3 regions of the Halomonas terrestris genome follow, and region 2 is predicted to be linked to each of the others. Evidence: predicted binding sites of a transcription regulator. Region 2 holds the regulator's gene; each other region holds the start of a gene.
The links. The regulator sigma-54, encoded in region 2, starts transcription at its own class of promoters, with help from an activator protein. The targets are predictions, from matches to a motif close to TGGCACNNNNNTTGCTNT.

Region 1 (6,135 bases), on a different contig from region 2:
ACATTGCTGTGTGCGGCAACGCTGGTGCCGGCCAGCTGCGAGTTGTAGAGGCCGGTGGAGACGTTCATGTTGTTGATGCCACCGAACACCCCTGCCCCGACGGACACGCTGGCCGCACCGGTGGTGAAGACAGCCGCGCCGCCGTTGCCGCCGTTGCCGCCGGCCCCACCGTTGCCGGCCGTGGCCATGGCGTCGCCAGTGGAACCCTGGCCGCCGCCGCCGCCACCGCCGTTGCCGTTGCCGCCGTTACCGGCCATGGCATCGGCATCGCCGCCGTTGCCGCCGTTACCGGCCATAGCTGCACCCTCACCCGAGCCAGTACCGCTGCCGCTGCCGGTGCCGGCCCCGCCGTCACCGGAAGAAGCGCTGGCAGTGGCTGAAGAGTCAGCCGCCGCGTCCTGAGCGCCACCGGCGGTGTTGTCATCGTCGATATCGTCACCGGCCAGGTTGGCGGCGATATTCGCCCCCAGAGCGGTGGAGGTTGCCCCGGAACCGGAGCTGGTATCGCCGCCTTCGCCGTTACCCAGCCCCAGCCCCAGGCCCAGGCCGGTCCCGTTGGCATCGCCACCGTCATCGCCATCGCCGGCGTTGGCGACGGCCTGGCCACCATTGCCGCCCTGGCCGTTACCACCGGCACCGCCGATACCCGCACCGATGTTCACTGCGGCCGCGTCACCACCGGCCCCGCCAGTAGCACCCATGGCCCCCTGGCCGCCGTTGATGCTGAAGCCGGCGCCTACCACGGTGGAGTTCATCTCCTGCAGCGAGATGACGCTGGTGGAGGTGTTGTAGGACTCGCTCATGGCCCAGGCGTCACCGCCACGGCCGACGGAACCGCCATTGCCGCCGTTACCGGCTGCATCGGCATAACCGCCGGCGCCACCGGTTCCGCCGCCAGCGCCAGCACCGTCATTCTCTCCACCGTTGGCGTTGCCACCGCCGCCACCGGCAGCCAGGCCGAAGCCATCGCCGCCATTCCCGCCGCTGCTGCTGCCACCGACGGCCGTCGCGTTCGAGGTGACATCCTGATCAACGCTGTCGGCCACACCGGCGCTCGGGTTCGCGTGGGCGGTGGAGATCGCCATCACCAGTGCCAGCAGGGGAGTGCCGGCGACTACCAGATACTTATTCATATCCAATTCTCCTTTGGGTACGACTCACCTTCGATGTCCATTGCTGCGTCACTGCGAACCGGTGCCACTGCCTCGAGGCGAGCCAGTGCCCCTGAATGTCGATTCCTGCTCGCAGTCACCTACCCCTGCAGCACGATCCATGCCAGCCCGGCCCCGTCATCTCCTAACCATCTGTCAGGCCTGGCGATAAAGTGCCATCACGCATCAGGAGTCGGCGTGAAGCTGGCCAGGCGAGGCCGCCGAGGAACGTTTTATGTATCACGGCTGAAACATCGTGGAAGCGGGCCGTGGAATCGCTCGGAGCATTTCCATGACAAACATCGGGTTAACCACACGTTTCTCGATGAAACGGCCCTGTTACACAGGAAATTTCCATGACATGTCCCACAATCTCAGGCGGGGTCGATGACTTCCGGCCGTGTCCCGGCAGGTGCCCGGGCACACTCTTCGATCAGCGACTTGAGCTCGGGAATGCAGCTGCCGCACTGGGTACCACAGGCGAGACGCGCCCCCAGGGCCTCGACGCAGGCATCCCCGCCGCGGATCGCCGCCAGAATCGTGGACCGCCCCACCTGGTGGCAGCTGCACACCACCGGACCGCTGTCGGTAGCACCGTCGTCGCAACCGGCCAGCAGGCGCCGGCGACGTGCGGCATCCAACCGTTCGCCCCGGGCGGCCTCGGCGAAGCGCTCGTCGAGCCAGGCCATGCCGGGCAGCTCGCCGGGCGGGCCGACCATCAGCCACCAGCGCAGGCGACCGTCGTCGATGCCCGCGGCGCGCAGGCGCCCGCTGGCCGGGTCGTCGAGCCACAGCGCCGGGGCCACCGGCAGGTGCGCGTTCAGCCAGGCGAGCCAGTCGGGGCGCTCCTCTCCCGGTCGGCCGCCGGCCAGTTGCCAGCGCTGACAGCCGGGGAGCGGAATGCGCGCCCAGTAGCGAGCCGCGTCGCGCCAGTCGGCTTCTACCGCCAGGTCATCGGCCACCAGCAGGGTCGCCTCCCAGGCGATGAGCAGTGGCGTCAGGGCCACGGCGCCATGCTTGGACTCGGGCTGGCCGGAGAGCGGATCGAGGTGGGCCTCCAGCAGGCTGCCCATGCGGGCGTGGCCGCTGAAGCGATCGGTCCAGTGCATGGGCACGAAGACCTCGCCACGGCGCTGCCCCCTGGAGAGCCGCACCCGGCCGAGGTAGTCGCCGCCGGCGCCGGTCAGGCGCGCCAGTTGCTGGTCGTCGACACCCCAGGCCTCGGCGTCGGCGGGCTCCACCTCGATAAAGGGCTCGGCGCGGTGGTTCATCAGCCGCGGCGCCCGGCCGGTGCGCGTCATGGTGTGCCACTGGTCGCGCACGCGCCCGGTATTGAGCCGCAACGGCCGGGCCTCGCTCAACGCCTGCTGCGGCCCGTGGGGGCGTACCGGCACCAGCCGGGCCAGGCCATCCGGGGTGGCGAAGCGGCCATCCTCGAACAGCCGGGCGGTCCCCTGGGGAGCCTTTGCGGTCACCGGCCACTGGATCGGGGTCAGGGCGTCATAGGCAGCCCGATCGAGGCCGGCCAGGCCGGAGATGTCGAACAACCGAGCGGACTCGCTACCGGCCCGGTTCTCGAACCCCGACAGCCGGGCGTGCTCGTCGAAGATCTCGCCGGGGTGGGCATAGTCGAAGGCCTCGCCGAAGCCCAGGCGCCTGGCCACCTCGACCAGGATCCACCAGTCGTGGCGGGCCTCGCCCGGCGGCGGCAGCAGGCCGCGCTGGCGGGAGATGCGTCGCTCGGAGTTGGTCACGGTGCCGTCCTTCTCCGACCAGCTCGAGGCCGGCAGCACGATGTCGGCGTAGGGCAGCAGGTCGGTGTCGGCCACGCACTCGGAGACGATCACCAGCGGGCATTTCGCCAGGGCCGCGCGCACCCGATCGACACGCGGCAGGCTGACGGCCGGGTTGGTGGCCATGATCCATACCGCCTGCACCTCGCCGCGCTCGATCGCCTCGAACAGCGCCACCGCCTTGTGCCCCGGCCCCTCGGGCAGGCTCGGGGTCAGCGACGCTGTCGTCCAGAAGCGGGTGACGCGATCGATGGCCCCGGGGCTGTGGTAGTCCATGTGGGCGGCCAGCTGGTTGGCCAGGCCGCCGACTTCGCGGCCGCCCATGGCGTTGGGCTGGCCGGTGATCGAGAAGGGGCCGGCACCGGGCAGGCCGAGCTTGCCGCCGGCCAGGTGGCAGTTGATGATGGCGTTGCCCTTGTCGGTGCCGCTGGAGGACTGGTTGACCCCCTGGGAATAGAGGGTCACCACGTGAAGCTGGCTGGCGAACCAGTAGAAGAAGGTCTCCAGGCGCTCCGGGTCCAGATCGCAGTCGGCGGCGACGGCCTCCACCGAGGCAGCGTCCTCGCGGGCAGCGGCCAGGGCCTCGTCGATCCCCCCGGTGTGCTGCGCCAGGTAGACCCGGTCGAGCTTGCCCTTGTCGGCCATCCAGGCCAGCAGGCCATTGAACAGCCGGGCGTCGCTGCCCGGTTTCAGGCCCAGGTAGAGATCGGCGATCTCGCAGCTGTCGGTGATCCGGGGGTCGATCACCACCACCCGCATCAGCGGGTTGCGACTCTTGGCGGTGCGCAGGCGCTGGTAGAGCACCGGGTGGTTCCAGGCCAGGTTCGAGCCCACCAGCACCACCAGCTCGGCCTCTTCAAGGTCCTCGTAGCTGCAGGGCACGGCATCGGCGCCGAAGGCCCGCTTGTAGGCCGCCACCGCCGAGGCCATGCAGAGTCGCGAGTTGGTATCCAGGTGCGGGGTGCCGAGAAAGCCCTTGAACAGCTTGTTGGCAACGTAGTAGTCCTCGGTGAGCAGCTGCCCCGAGAGATAGGCCGCCACCGCCTCCTTGCCGTGCGTGCGGCGAGTGTCCTGCAGTCGATCGGCCACCGCGCCGAGTGCCGTCTCCCAGTCCACTTCGACGCCGTCGACCCGAGGCCGGGTCAGGCGCCCCTGGTCGCCCAGGGTCTCGTGCAGGGCCGAGCCCTTGACGCACAGCCGCCCGAAGTTGGCCGGGTGGTCGGCATCGCCTTCCACCCCGGTGATACGGTCATTCTCCACACAGGCCAGGACGCCACAGCCGACGCCGCAGTAGGGGCAGGTGGTTCGGGCCTGATGCATGACGATCTCCTGTCGCGGTAGGTCGGGAAACGACGACGCCCGCCGATGGCTCCCGATCGAGTCGGGGCCGTTGGCGGGCGTCGTTGCCTGGGTTCGGAGGGCCGGCATGGCGCTCCTCTCCGCATGATCCAATGGTAGCAAGACATGTGCCATGCAAGGGTTTTCCCCGGGGGACCAGCAACCTGGGCAGGGACTCCCCGTGTCCTCGCCCCGGGCCCCGCACCAGGAGCCATCACGGGCCGGCACGCAATGCACCACCCCGGTGCCCGGGGCCCTTCGACACGTCGTTCTCGACGGCTTCGCCCCGCCGGAAGGCGCCATCCCGCCTCGAGACAGCATCATCTGGAATGCATCTTGCAAACACGGCAGGAAACGCACGCAACACGACGAGCGACACCGCCATGCCACCCCCCCTGAACATCCTGCTGGTCGACGACGAGGTCGTACGCGCCGCCATGGTCGAGGAGGCCCTCACCCGCGAGGGCCATACGGTCATCTGCCGCCTGCAGAGCCCGGCGGGCCTCAACGCGATGGTCGCCCGCCATCACCCCGATGTGGTGATCATCGACATGGAGTCACCCGATCGCGACACCCTGGAGAGCATGGCGCTGCTCAATCGCGAGAACCCGCGTCCGGTGGTGTTCTTCGCCGACCAGCACGATCCCGACACCATGCAGGCGGCGATCAAGTCGGGCGTCAGCGCCTATGTGGTCGACGGCCTGGTCCCCGGGCGGGTCAAGGCCATCATCGAGGTCGCCATCGCCCGTTTCGACGCCTTCCACGCCATGCGCCGGGAACTCGATCGCGCGCGTAACCAGCTGGCCGATCGCAAACGCATCGAGCGTGCCAAGGGCCTGCTGATGAAGCATCAGGACTGCGACGAGGAGCAGGCCTATCGCATGCTGCGCAAGCTGGCCATGGACCGCGGCCAGCGCCTGGCCGAGGTCGCCGACAGCGTCATCGACATCCTCGAACGCCTGAATCCTCGCTCGCCTGAATAGGGGCCCCGTCATGCACCAGACTGCCAACCACCCTCCCGAACTGGAACACCTGACCCTCGGCTTCATTCCCCTGCTGGACGCGGCCCTGCTGATCATCGCCCGGGAGCAGGGCTTCTTCGCCGAGCAGGGCCTGGAGGTCTCGCTGTCGCGGGAGAACGCCTGGTCGACCCTGCGTGACAAGGTCGCCGCCGGCCTGCTCGACGGAGCCCAGATGCTGGCTCCGTTGCCGCTGGCCATGAGCCTGGGGCTGGGTCGGGCACCCTGCGATGCCCTGGCCCCGATCATCCTGGGCCGCAACGGCAATACCCTCACCCTCTCCGAGGCACTCTGCCGGGAGAGTGGCGCGACACTCGGCGATGCCCCCGCGGCGAGCGCCCGGGCCCTGGGCGACTGGCTACGCCGTCAGCCAGTCGCAAGACGCCCGTGCCTGGCCATGGTCTACCCCTTCTCCTGCCAGCACTACCTGCTGCGCGAATGGCTCTCCCTGGGCGGCCTGGACCCCGAGCGGGACGTGGAACTCATCGCCCTGCCGCCACCCCGCATGGTGCAGGCACTCCAGGAAGGCCACATCGACGGCTTCTGCGCCGGCGAACCCTGGGGCACCCTGGCCCGCCACCGCGGTGCCGGACGGCCGGTCGCCACCGGCGCCCAGCTATGGCCGGACCACCCGGAGAAGGTCCTCGGCGTGACCGGCTCCTGGGCCCGGCGCTACCCGGCCACCCTGGCGGCAGTGCTCCGCGCCCTGACGCATGCCAGCGCCTGGCTCGCCGCGTCCCCCGAGCACCGTCGCCGGGCCCGGGACTGGCTCGCCCTGCCGCCCTATCTCGACCGCGCCATCGGCCACCTCGGCGACCTGGCGCTGGACCGCGC
Region 2 (6,135 bases):
CCTGCTCGCTGATACTGGCCTGCCCCGGCCGGGTAGTGGTCACCGGCATGGGCAAGTCCGGCCATGTCGCCGGCAAGATCGCCGCCACCCTCGCCAGCACCGGCACACCGGCCTTCTTCGTCCATCCGGGCGAGGCCAGCCACGGCGACCTGGGGATGATCACCCCGGGGGACGTGGTGCTGGCACTGTCGAACTCCGGCGAGACCGCCGAGGTCACCGCCCTGCTGCCGCTCCTCAAGCGCATGGGCACGCCGCTGATCAGCATGACCGGCCGCCCGGGTTCGACCCTGGCCCGCCACGCCGAGGCCCACCTCGACGCCGGTGTCGAACGCGAGGCCTGCCCGCTGGACCTGGCCCCCACCTCCTCGACCACCGCGTCCCTGGCCCTGGGCGATGCCCTGGCGGTGGCGCTGCTGGAGTCCCGCGGCTTCACCGCCGAGGATTTCGCCCGCTCCCATCCCGGCGGCAGCCTGGGCAAGCGCCTGCTGCTGAGGGTCGGCGACCTGATGCACCAGGGCAGCCGCCTGCCTTCGGTGCCGCTGGGCAGTCCGCTGCGCGACGCCCTGCTGGAGATCACCCGCCAGGGGCTGGGCTTCACCTGCGTGGTCGACGGCGACGGGCGGCTGGCCGGCGTCTACACCGACGGCGACCTGCGCCGCACCCTCGACCAGCACTCGGACCTCTCCGACCTGACCGTCGACGACGTCATGACGCGCCCCGGCAAGCGGATCACCGCCGATATCCTGGCCGCCGAGGCGGTGCGCATCATGGAAGACAACCGCATCACCGCCCTGGCCGTGGTCGACGACGCGGGGCGACCGGTCGGTGCCCTGCACATGCACGACCTGCTCGCCAGCGGCGTGATCTGACGCCCCTCTCAACCAAGGAGCCCCCATGACCCTCGATTCTCCTCTGCTCGACACCCAGCTGGTGGACCGCCTGCGCCGTGTACGCCTGCTGGCCATGGACGTGGACGGCGTGCTCACCGACGGCCGCCTCTACTTCCAGGCCGACGGAATCGAGATCAAGGCCTTCCACACCCTGGACGGCCATGGCATCAAGCTGCTCAAGCGCGCCGGTCTCGAGGTCGCGCTGATCACCGGTCGCGACTCCCCCATGGTGAGCCGTCGCGCCGCCGCCCTTGGCGTCAAGCATGTCTACCAGGGCGTCGAGAAGAAACTGCCCAGGCTGCGTGAACTGTGTCGCCAACTCGACCTCGAGCTGGACCAGGTGGCCTACTGCGGCGACGACATGCCCGACGTGGGTGCCATCAAGCGTGCCGGCGTGGGCATCAGCGTGCCGGGCGCGCCCTCCTATATCCGCAAGCATGCCGACTGGGTCACCGAGCGTGCCGGCGGCCACGGCGCGGTGCGCGAGATCTGCGACACCCTGCTGCAGGCCCAGGGGCACTGGGATGCCGTGATCGACACCTATCTCCACGGGGCCGACTGACGCCATGGCGCTGCGACTGCCGCGCCCCTCGTTCCGGATCTGGCTGCTGCTGTTGCTGCTGGCACTCGGCGGGGTGCTCGCCCTGCTCGACCAGCGCAGCGTGCGCGAACCCGGCCCGGTGCCCCGCGACGAGGCCGGGGAGCCCGACTACTTCCTCGAGGGGGCCCGCCTGACCCGTTTCGACGCCGAGGGCCGGGCCCACCAGCGCCTCGTCACGCCACGCCTGGTGCACACCCCCCACGACGACGTCACGCGCATGCAGACCCCGGAGGCGAGACTGATCGACAGCTCGGGGCGCACCTGGTTCGGCCATGGCGAGATCGGCACCCTGGGGGCCGGGGGCAACCCCCTGACCCTGTCCGGGGACGCCCGCCTGCACGCCCCCGAGGAGCGCTGGCAGCTGGACACCGACATCCTCCACTTCGATGCCGACACCGGTCACGCCTGGAGCGATACCCCGGCACTGCTGCGCCAGCCTCCCCAGCGCATGAGCGGCGAGCGCTTCGATGCCTGGATCCATGACAATCGCGCCCGCCTGACAGACAATGTCCGGGGCCACCATCCCCCCGAGACGCACCCCGACACCGACGAGGACCCCGAGCCATGAAGCGACTGTCCCACGCCCCCCCGCTGCTCCCGGCACTGCTCGGCCTGGCGTGCATGGCCATGGCCCTGGCGACGACCCCGGCGCTGGCCCTGGAGGGCGACGCCAGCGCCCCGATCGAGGTGGAGGCCGATCGGCTCGATCTCGATGACCGAGCCGGCACCGCCATCTACACCGGTGACGTGGACATCCGGCAGGGCAGCATGCATCTCACCGGTGACCGGGTCGAGATCCGCCGCAACGCTGCCGGCGAACTCTCCCACGCCATCGCCACCGGCGAGCGCGCCTACATCGAGCAGCAGCCCGCGCCGGACGAGCCGCTGGTGCGCGGCTGGGGACGCACCATCGTCTATTACGTCGCCGAGCGACGGGTGGAGCTCATCGACCGCGCCGAGCTGCACCAGGGCGGCGACACCTTCGATGGCGGCTACCTGGAGTACTTCCTCGATCGCCGCGTGGTCCAGGCCCGCGCCGAGGCAGAGGGTGTCGAGGAGCGACAGCGCGTACGCATGACCCTGCAGCCCGAGCAGTAAGGGACGACATGAAGACACTTCGCGCCAACCACCTGGCCAAGAGCTACAAGCGTCGCCGCGTGGTGCATGACATCAGCCTGACCATCGGCCAGGGCAGCATCGTCGGCCTGCTCGGACCCAACGGCGCCGGCAAGACCACCTCCTTCTACATGATCGTCGGACTGGTGCGCGCCGATGCCGGCGAGGTCCACATCGATGGGCAGGACCTGTCGAGGGCGGCCATGCACGAGCGGGCCCGGGCCGGCATCGGCTACCTGCCCCAGGAGGCCTCCATCTTCCGCAAGCTCTCGGTGGCCGACAACATCATGGCGATCCTCGAGACCCGCCGCGACCTCGATCGCGCCGGCCGCCAGGCTCGCCTGGAGGAGCTGCTCGCGGACTTCCACGTCACCCACATCCGTGACAATCTCGGCATGAGCCTGTCCGGCGGCGAACGACGGCGGGTGGAGATCGCCAGGGCCCTGGCCATGGAGCCCGCCTTCATCCTGCTCGACGAGCCCTTCGCCGGGGTCGACCCCATCTCGGTGGGCGAGATCAAGGGCATCATCCGCCAGCTCAAGGCACGCGACATCGGCGTGCTGATCACCGACCACAATGTGCGCGAGACCCTCGACATCTGCGATACCGCCTACATCGTCGGCGACGGGCAGATCATCGCGGAGGGCAACGCCGAGGCGATCCTCGCCAACCAGCGGGTACGCGAAGTGTATCTCGGCGAGGACTTTCGCCTCTGAAACACCATTGTAACCTTATGACAAGAATGCCGATATTATGTGACGGCATGAAAATTGCCGTTGGCACGCTTTTTGCTAATAAACGACTTGCAACACGACCCCCGGCGGGCTAGGGTGAGGTTTTCCGGCGAATGAGTACACACCTCTCGTGGCCATGAAAGCATCCCTGCAACTTCGCGTCGGCACCCAACTGACCATGACCCCCCAGTTGCAGCAGGCCATTGCCCTGCTGCAGCTCTCCACCCTGGACCTGCGCCAGGAGATCCAGCAGGCGCTGGAAGCCAATCCCATGCTGGAGCTCGACGATGACTTCGGCGAGCAGGAGACAAGCGAGACGCCCGACGACGACTGGGCCAGCGAGATCCCCGACGAGCTCTCGGTCGACAGCGACTGGTCCGACACCTACCAGGACCTGGGCACGCCCGCCGGCAGCGGCGAGGGCCCCGACTTCGAGCGCCAGGCCGATGGCCAGAGCCTGCAGGGTCATCTCGCCTGGCAACTGGCGATGACCGACCTGAACGAACGCCAGCGGCACATCGCCGAGAGCCTGATCGATGCCGTGGACGGTGCCGGCTACCTGGGCCAGTCCCTCGACGAACTGCGCGACGGCCTCAGGAGCCAGGGCCTCGAGGGGCTCAAGGGCCGCGAGGTGGAGCAGGTACTGCTGCGGCTGCAGCAATTCGAGCCCACGGGGATCTTCGCCCGGGACCTGCGGGAATGCCTGATGCTGCAGCTCGCCGTCCTGCCCGACGACACCCCGCTGCTGCCCCAGGCGCGCCGCCTGGTCCGCCAGTTCCTCGAGGCACTGGCCGGCGACGACCGACGCCTGCTCAAGCGCCGCCTGGGCCTCGACGACGACGCCCTCGACGAGGTCATCGCCCTGATCCGCTCACTCGACCCGAGGCCGGGCAGTCGCTATTCGGAATCCGGCAGCGACTACGTCATTCCCGACCTGGTCGCTCGCCACGACCGGCACGGCTGGCAGGTGGAGCTCAACCCCGAGGCCCTGCCGCGACTGCGGATCCAGCCCGACTATGCGGCGCTGATTCGCCGCGCGGACAAGAGCCAGGACAACCAGTTCCTCAAGGATCACCTGCAGGAAGCGCGCTGGCTGATGAAGAGCCTCTCGAGCCGCAACGACACCCTGCTGCGCGTGGGGCGCGAGATCATGGCCCGCCAGCTCGACTTCCTCGAGCAGGGCGAGGAGGCGATGAAGCCCTTGATACTGGCCGACATCGCCCAGGCCGTGGAGATGCACGAATCGACCATCTCGCGGGTCACCACCCAGAAGTTCATCCATACCCCCCGCGGCGTCTTCGAACTGAAGTACTTCTTCTCCAGCCAGGTCGGCAACGGCGATGGCGATGCCCACTCGAGCACGGCGATCCGCGCCCGGCTGCGCAAGCTGATCCAGGAGGAGCCGCCGCGCAAGCCGCTCTCCGACAGCAAGCTGGTGACCCTGCTCGACGAGGCCGGCATCAAGGTGGCGCGCAGGACGGTGGCCAAGTACCGCGAGGCCATGGGCATCCCCTCCTCCAGCGAGCGCAAGCGGCTGAGATGATTCCCGGACCCCGGCGTGAGCGCCCCTCCAGCGATGGAATTCCGATCCCTTGCATGACCCGCATCAGCGGTCGGGTGCAACGCCCTCCACAGGGGGTTTGCACGGCAGGAAAAAGGGTTACAATCGAAGCACCAACCGAAGGACGAAGGAGCGTGTCATGCAAGTCAACATCACCGGCCATCATGTGGAACTGACCGACGCCCTGCGTGACTATGTGAACGAGAAGCTCACTCGCGTGGAACGCCACTATGACAACATCACCACCGTGCAGGTCACGCTCTCCGTGGAGAAGGAGAGGCAACAGGCCGCCTGCACCCTGCATGCCGCCGGTGCCGATCTGCATGCCGAGGCCATGGACGGCGACATGTACGCCGCCATTGACGCCCTCGCCGACAAGCTTGACCGCCAGCTCGTCAAGCACAAGGAGAAGGTCCAGGCCCGCGCCCAGGGCGCCGGCGCCCGCTGATCCACCATGACACTCGAAGCCATCCTGCCCCCCGAGCGCACCCTCTTCGGGGTGCCCGGGGGGAGCAAGAAGCGGGTGCTGGAGTTCTTCAGCACCTTCATCGCCCAGAACACCCCGAGTCTCGACAGCCAGGAAGTCTTCGGCCGCCTGATCGGCCGCGAACGGCTTGGCAGCACGGGGATCGGCAATGGTGTCGCCATCCCCCATGCCCGCGATCCTCACTGCAAGGCGCCCATCGCCGGCTTCCTGAAGCTGGCCGAGCCCATCGACTTCGATGCCGTCGATGGCGAGCCGGTGGACCTGATCTTCGTGCTGCTGGTGCCGGAGGAGGCCGACGAGGCCCATCTCGCGCTGCTGGCCCAGGTCGCAGGCGTGATGAACGATGCCGAGACCCGGGGCCGGCTGCGCAAGAGCGCCAGCCAGCGCGAGCTGCATGAGCGGCTCATCGAGGCGATCCGACGACAGTCCTCGGGCTGATCGCCCCTCACCGGGCCACCCGGCCAGCCACACGACCAGGAGACCCGCCATGCAGCTCGTGATCATCAGTGGCCGATCCGGCTCAGGCAAGTCGATCGCACTGCAGGCGCTCGAGGACCTCGGCTACTACGCCATCGACAACCTGCCGGCCATGCTGCTCGGCCCGCTGGTGGACGAACTCAGCAGCGACCACTCCCCCCACACCTCGATCGCGGTGAGCATTGACGCCCGCAACCTGCCCCATGCGCTCGAACGCTTCCCCAGCCTGCTGGAGGAGGTCCGCGCCCGCGGCATCGACGGCCAGGTGA
Region 3 (6,135 bases), on a different contig from region 2:
CGAAGGCAGCGGTGAGTTCGTCTATGACGACGAGACCCGTGAGCTGCACTCGGCCCGGGTGGAGATCAGCGCCGACAGCGTCTTTTCCAACCACGAGGAGCGCGACAACCACCTGCGCAGCAACGATTTCCTCGATGCCGGCCGCTACCCCACCATCGTCTTCGAGGCCACCGGCTTCGAGGCCCACAGCGACAGCGAGGGCACCCTCGAGGGCGAACTGACCCTGCTCGGCGAGACGCGCCCCGTGACACTGGATGTCACCCTCAACAAGGCCGAGGTCTACCCCTTCGGGCATGAGCAGTACACCCTGGGGCTCTCGGCACGCACCACCATCGCCCGCAGCGACTGGGGCATGACCTACGGGGTCGACAACGGCATGGTCGGCGACGAGGTGACGCTGATCTTCGAACTGGAGGCACTCCGGCAATGAGCGATCCTGGCAACAGACGGGCTGGCAAGTCGCCGCCAGCCTGCTAGACTGGCTCCGACGCTTGACGGGGTGCCGGTGGAACCGGCTGAGATCGCCATACGACAGATGCTGTCGTCACGGCGGGGCCCGTTGAACCTGATCCGGCTCGTACCGGCGTAGGAATCAAGCGGCGGCCAGATCACTGGCGGCGCCAGATACATGCCCGCCCCCATCGGCCCCTCCCCCCTTCGCCCACGCTCCGGATCGACACACCGCTACCGGAGGCATGATGGGCTACCGCTTCAGCGACCTCACCGCCGCCTGCCAGGACGACTGGCGCGCCTACATCGAGCACGACTTCGTGCGCGGCCTGGCCGAGGGCGCCCTCGAGGAAGGCGCCTTCCGCCACTACCTGCAGCAGGACTACCTCTTCCTGATCCACTTCGCCCGCGCCTACGCCCTGGCCGCCTACAAGAGCCGCACCCTGGACGACCTGCGCCAGGCCCATGAGGGGCTCAAGGCGATCGTCGACGTGGAGCTGGGCCTGCACGTGGGCTACTGCCGGGAATGGGGCATCGCCGAGGAGGAGCTCGCCGCCCAGCCCGAGGCCCGGGCCACCATGGCCTACACCCGTTACGTGCTGGATACCGGCAACCGCGGCGACCTGCTCGACCTGCACGTGGCCCTGGCCCCCTGCCTGGTGGGCTACGGCGAGATCGCCGACTGGATCAATGCCCGGCCCTTCACCGTGCGCGGCGACGCCAATCCCTATGACGCCTGGATCGCCATGTACGAGAGCGACGAATTCCAGACCGCCCGCCGTGCCGAGGAGGCCTGGCTCGACGCCCGCCTGGCCGACGTCACCCCGGCGCGTTTCGCCGAGCTCTGCACGGTGTTTCGCGACGCCACCCGGCTGGAGATCGACTTCTGGCAGATGGGGCTGGACCGCAGCCTCTGATGCCCCCCCTGAGCGACAACAACACGTCAAGGACAATCCCCATGAGCAAGACCGCCCACTTCCTCGCCGAGACCGCCCGGGTCGACGCGGCCGCCGTCCAGCCGCTGCCCGGCTCGCGCAAGGTCCATGTCGAGGGCTCGCGCCCGGATATCCGCGTGCCCTTCCGCGAGATCTCCCTGTCGCCGACGAAGACCTCCGGCGCCGACGAGGAGAACCCGCCGCTGCTGGTCTACGACACCTCCGGCCCCTACACCGACCCGGCGGCCGAGATCGACCTGCGAAAGGGACTGCCCGAGCTGCGCCGCGCCTGGATCGAGGCGCGCGACGACACCGAGTTCCTCGACGGCCCCACCAGCGAGTACGGCCAGCGCCGCGCCAACGACCCGACCCTGGCCCCACTGCGCTTCGACCTGACCCGTACGCCAAGGCGCGCCAGGGAGGGCAGGAACGTCACCCAGCTGCACTACGCCCGCCAGGGCATCATCACCCCGGAGATGGAATTTATCGCCATTCGGGAGAATCAACGCAGGCAAGCCCTGGGCACGGCGGAAGTCGAGCGTATCCTCGGCCACCAGCACCCGGGCCAGGGCTTCGGCGCCCGCCTGCCGGAGGAGATCACCCCCGAGTTCGTGCGCGCCGAGGTCGCCGCCGGCCGGGCCATCATCCCCTGCAATATCAACCACCCGGAGTCGGAGCCGATGATCATCGGCCGCAACTTCCTGGTGAAGATCAACGGCAACCTGGGCAACTCCGCGGTCACCTCCTCCATCGAGGAGGAGGTCGACAAGATGACCTGGGGCATCCGCTGGGGCGCCGACACCATCATGGATCTCTCCACCGGGCAGAACATCCACGAGACCCGCGAGTGGATCATCCGCAACGCCCCGGTGCCCATCGGCACGGTGCCGATCTACCAGGCCCTGGAGAAGGTCAAGGGCGTGGCCGAGGACCTCACCTGGGAGGTGTTCCGCGACACCCTGATCGAGCAGGCCGAGCAGGGCGTGGACTACTTCACCATCCACGCCGGGGTGCTGCTGCGCTATGTGCCGCTCACCGCCAGGCGGGTCACCGGCATCGTCTCCCGGGGCGGCTCCATCATGGCCAAGTGGTGCCTCTACCATCACCGGGAGAGCTTCCTCTACGAGCACTTCGAGGAGATCTGCGAGATCTGCAAGCGCTACGACGTGGCGTTCTCCCTGGGCGACGGCCTGCGCCCCGGCTCGGTGGCCGACGCCAACGACGAGGCCCAGATGGCCGAGCTCAAGACCCTGGGCGAGCTGACCCATATCGCCTGGAAGCACGACGTCCAGGTGATGATCGAGGGCCCCGGCCACGTGCCCATGCACCTGGTCAAGGAGAACATGGACAAGCAGCTCGAGTACTGCGACGAGGCGCCCTTCTACACCCTCGGCCCGCTGGTCACCGACATCGCCCCCGGCTACGATCACATCACCTCCGGCATCGGCGCGGCGATGATCGGCTGGTACGGCTGCGCCATGCTCTGCTACGTGACCCCCAAGGAGCACCTGGGCCTGCCCAACAAGGACGACGTCAAGACCGGCATCATCACCTACAAGATCGCCGCCCACGCGGCGGATCTCGCCAAGGGCCACCCGGCCGCCCAGCGCCGCGACAACGCGCTGTCCAAGGCGCGCTTCGAGTTCCGCTGGGAGGACCAGTTCAACCTCGGCCTGGACCCGGACACCGCCCGGGAGTACCACGACGAGACCCTGCCCAAGGACTCGGCCAAGGTGGCCCACTTCTGCTCCATGTGCGGGCCGAAGTTCTGCTCCATGAAGATCAGCCAGGAGGTCCGCGACTACGCCAGGGACAACGGCCTCGACGGCGACCGGGAAGCCGTCATGCAGGGCATGGAGGAGCAGGCGGAGAAGTTCCGCAGGACGGGCAGCGAGCTCTACCAGGAGGTATAGGCCGCTCGCCGCCGCCCCCTGTAACGACCGCCTGAACGATCACGCCGGCCCTCGAGCCGGCGTGATGCGTCAGCGGACGCCGCCAGGCCGGCCACCGAGGCTGGCACGGGGCCTGCATGGGCTAGGGGTCGCCACCAGGAGCCCCGGCCATGCCCGACCGCCCGACCTTCACCCCCTCCGTCGCCGTCCCGCTGGACGCCGAGGCCTTCAGCCGCCGCGCCCACGGCCACCTGGCCCTCCTCTACGGCCCGCGCGCCGGCGAGGTACATCGCCGGCTGCTCACCCTGCTGGCCCACCAGGCCCCGCCCTCGCATGGTGAAGCCGACGCGCCACTCTGGAGCGAACGCGACCAGTGGCTGATCAGCTACGGCGACAGCCTGCTGGAGGGCGAGCGAGCGCCCCTCGAGGTGCTGGAGGACTTCCTGGAGGCGCGCCTGGCGGAGACCTTCAGCGGGGTGCACCTGCTGCCCTTCTTTCCCTGGAGCAGCGACGACGGCTTCTCGGTGATCCACTATCGCGAGGTCTCCCCCGACCTGGGGGACTGGTCCCATGTCCGCGCCCTGGCCGGGCGGCACGACCTGGTGGTGGACCTGGTGCTCAACCACGTCTCCCGGGAGTCACTGTGGTTCGTCGACTACCTCTCCGGCAGCCAGCCGGGGCGCGACTACTTCATCGAGATGGACCCGGACACCGACCTCTCGGCGGTGGTCAGGCCGCGCAGCTCTCCGCTGCTGGTCAAGGTGCCCACCCGGCGCGGCCCTCGCCACCTCTGGGCGACCTTCTCCGAGGACCAGATCGACCTGAACTTCGCCAACCCCGACGTGCTGCTGGAGTTCATCGGCATCCTGCTCTTCTACCTCGGCCAGGGGGCCCGGGTAGTGCGTCTCGACGCCATCGCCTACCTGTGGAAGGCGGTCGGCACCCCCTGCATCCACCTGCCCCAGACCCACGAGGTGGTGCGGCTGCTGCGCGCGGTGGTGGACCATGTGGCGCCGGGGACCCTGCTGCTCACCGAGACCAACGTGCCCCACCGGGAGAACCTCAGCTACCTGGGCCTGGAGCGGCTTTCCCCCAACAACCCTCCCGACGAGGCGCACCTGGTCTATCAGTTCCCGCTGCCGCCGCTGCTGCTGCACACCCTGACCAGCGGCGAGGCGGGCACCCTGGCGTCCTGGCTGAAGAGCCTGCCGTCCCTGCCCCCCGGCTGCAGCTTTCTCAACTTTACCGCCAGCCACGACGGCATCGGCGTGCGCCCGCTGGAGGGCTGGCTGCCCCAGCACGAGATCGATGCGTTGCTGGAGCTGATGCACCGCTTCGGCGGCTTCGTCAGCATGCGCACCCGGGACGACGGCAGCGACAGCCCCTACGAGATCAACATCACCTGGTTCGATGCCATGAAGGGCACCCGTCGCGGGCCGGACCCCTGGCAGATGCAGCGCTTCCTGTGCGGCCAGCAGCTGATGCTCGGCCTGCGGGGCATCCCGGCGCTCTACCTCCACGTGCTGACCGGCACCCTGAACGACCTGGAGGGGGTGGAGCGCAGCGGCCGCCTGCGCTCCATCAACCGGCGCCGCTGGCAGCGCGACGAGCTGGAGCTGCTGCTGGACAGCCCCGACACGCCGACCCGGATGGTCTTCGAGGCGCTGACCCGCCGGCTGGCGGCTCGCCGCGGCGAGCCCTGCTTCCACCCGGACGCTCCCCAGCGAGTGCTGGAGACGCCGCCCGAGCTGCTGGTGCTGGAGCGCGGCCCGCTGCCCGACGGGCGCCGCCTGCTGGCGATCCACAACGTCACCGACGCCCCCCAGCCGCTGACGCTTCCCGCCCTCGGCGAGAGAACCTGGTTCGACCTGCTGGAGGAAGCCCCCTGGGCGCCGCCGGAGAGCCTGGCGCCCTATCGCTGCCTGTGGCTGGTGAAGAAGCCGTACCCGGCTTCGCCGGGAGCTTGAAGAGCGGCGCTTCGCGCCTGGAAGCTTGAAGAAAAACCTTGACACCTTCCCTCGGCGTCAAATCCAGGCTGATTTCCAGCTTCCAGCTTATGGCTTACAGCTCCCCGGAGGGGTCGTTGTCGGCCTCCACGGCGTCGTGGAGCCGCTCCGGCAGGTCGGGAATCGCCGAGCGTACCCGGTTCCAGCTGGGGATGAAGGGGCGCTCGCCGGGGTTGTCGAGGAAGGCGCTGCCGGCCTCGAGCAGGTTGGCGGCGAACAGCTCCACGGCCCGCTCCTCGCCGTGGCGGTCCAGGGAGAGGCCGTTCATCACCGCATCGTGGTCGTAGGCCTCGATCAGGTCCAGGGCCAGGCGGTAGTAGGTCGCCTTGAGGGTGCGGAAGCCCTCTGCGCTGAAGGTCACTCCCTGGGTGGCCAGCTTGCGGTAAAGCGCCTTGGCGATGTCCAGGCTCATGCGATTGAGCCCGGCGGAGGCGTCCTCCTCCGAGACCGGCTGGTGCTTGTGGTCGTAGGCGTCGGCCAGGTCCACCTGGCAGAGCCGCTTGGTGGAGTAGTTGCGATGCACCTCGGAGAGCACGCCGACCTCCAGGCCCCAGTCGGCAGGGATGCGGATGCCGTCGAGCACCTCGGCGCGCATGGAGAACTCCCCCGAGAGCGTGTAGCGGTAGCTGTCCAGGTACTCCAGGTAAGGCAGCGGCCCGTGGATGCGCTTGAGCGCCCGCAGCAGCGGCGTGACCATCAGCCGGGACACGCGGCCGTTGAGCCGCCCGTCGGCGATGCGCGGGTAGTAGCCCTTGCAGAACTCGTAGTTGAAATGGGGGTGGGCCACCGGGTAGAAGAGCCGCGCCAGCAGGCCACGCTCGTAGGTGAGGATGTCGCAGTCGTGCAGCGCCA

Region 1: ACOMD9_RS06395 (nitrate reductase) is a predicted target of sigma-54. The motif match lies at 4,399-4,416, and genes of this name have one in related genera.
Region 3: ACOMD9_RS06040 (sugar phosphorylase) is a predicted target of sigma-54. The motif match lies at 3,400-3,417, and genes of this name have one in related genera.

What each region holds. Positions count from the first base shown of each region.
Region 1 covers NZ_JBMHFZ010000004.1:189,819-195,953, forward strand. Annotated here, with positions in the region: gene ACOMD9_RS06390 (hypothetical protein) at 1-1,133, opposite strand, end outside; gene ACOMD9_RS06395 (nitrate reductase) at 1,526-4,264, opposite strand; gene ACOMD9_RS06400 (ANTAR domain-containing response regulator) at 4,666-5,265, shown strand; gene ACOMD9_RS06405 (CmpA/NrtA family ABC transporter substrate-binding protein) at 5,276-6,135, shown strand, end outside.
Region 2 covers NZ_JBMHFZ010000023.1:21,993-28,127, reverse strand. Annotated here, with positions in the region: gene ACOMD9_RS18000 (KpsF/GutQ family sugar-phosphate isomerase) at 1-869, shown strand, start outside; gene ACOMD9_RS17995 (KdsC family phosphatase) at 895-1,452, shown strand; gene lptC (LPS export ABC transporter periplasmic protein LptC) at 1,457-2,059, shown strand; gene lptA (lipopolysaccharide transport periplasmic protein LptA) at 2,056-2,589, shown strand; gene lptB (LPS export ABC transporter ATP-binding protein) at 2,598-3,323, shown strand; gene ACOMD9_RS17975 (RNA polymerase factor sigma-54) at 3,472-4,884, shown strand; gene hpf (ribosome hibernation-promoting factor, HPF/YfiA family) at 5,042-5,350, shown strand; gene ptsN (PTS IIA-like nitrogen regulatory protein PtsN) at 5,357-5,827, shown strand; gene rapZ (RNase adapter RapZ) at 5,877-6,135, shown strand, end outside.
Region 3 covers NZ_JBMHFZ010000004.1:109,435-115,569, forward strand. Annotated here, with positions in the region: gene ACOMD9_RS06025 (YceI family protein) at 1-430, shown strand, start outside; TPP riboswitch at 486-609, shown strand; gene tenA (thiaminase II) at 699-1,367, shown strand; gene thiC (phosphomethylpyrimidine synthase ThiC) at 1,409-3,298, shown strand; gene ACOMD9_RS06040 (sugar phosphorylase) at 3,448-5,244, shown strand; gene ACOMD9_RS06045 (glycosyltransferase family protein) at 5,339-6,135, opposite strand, start outside.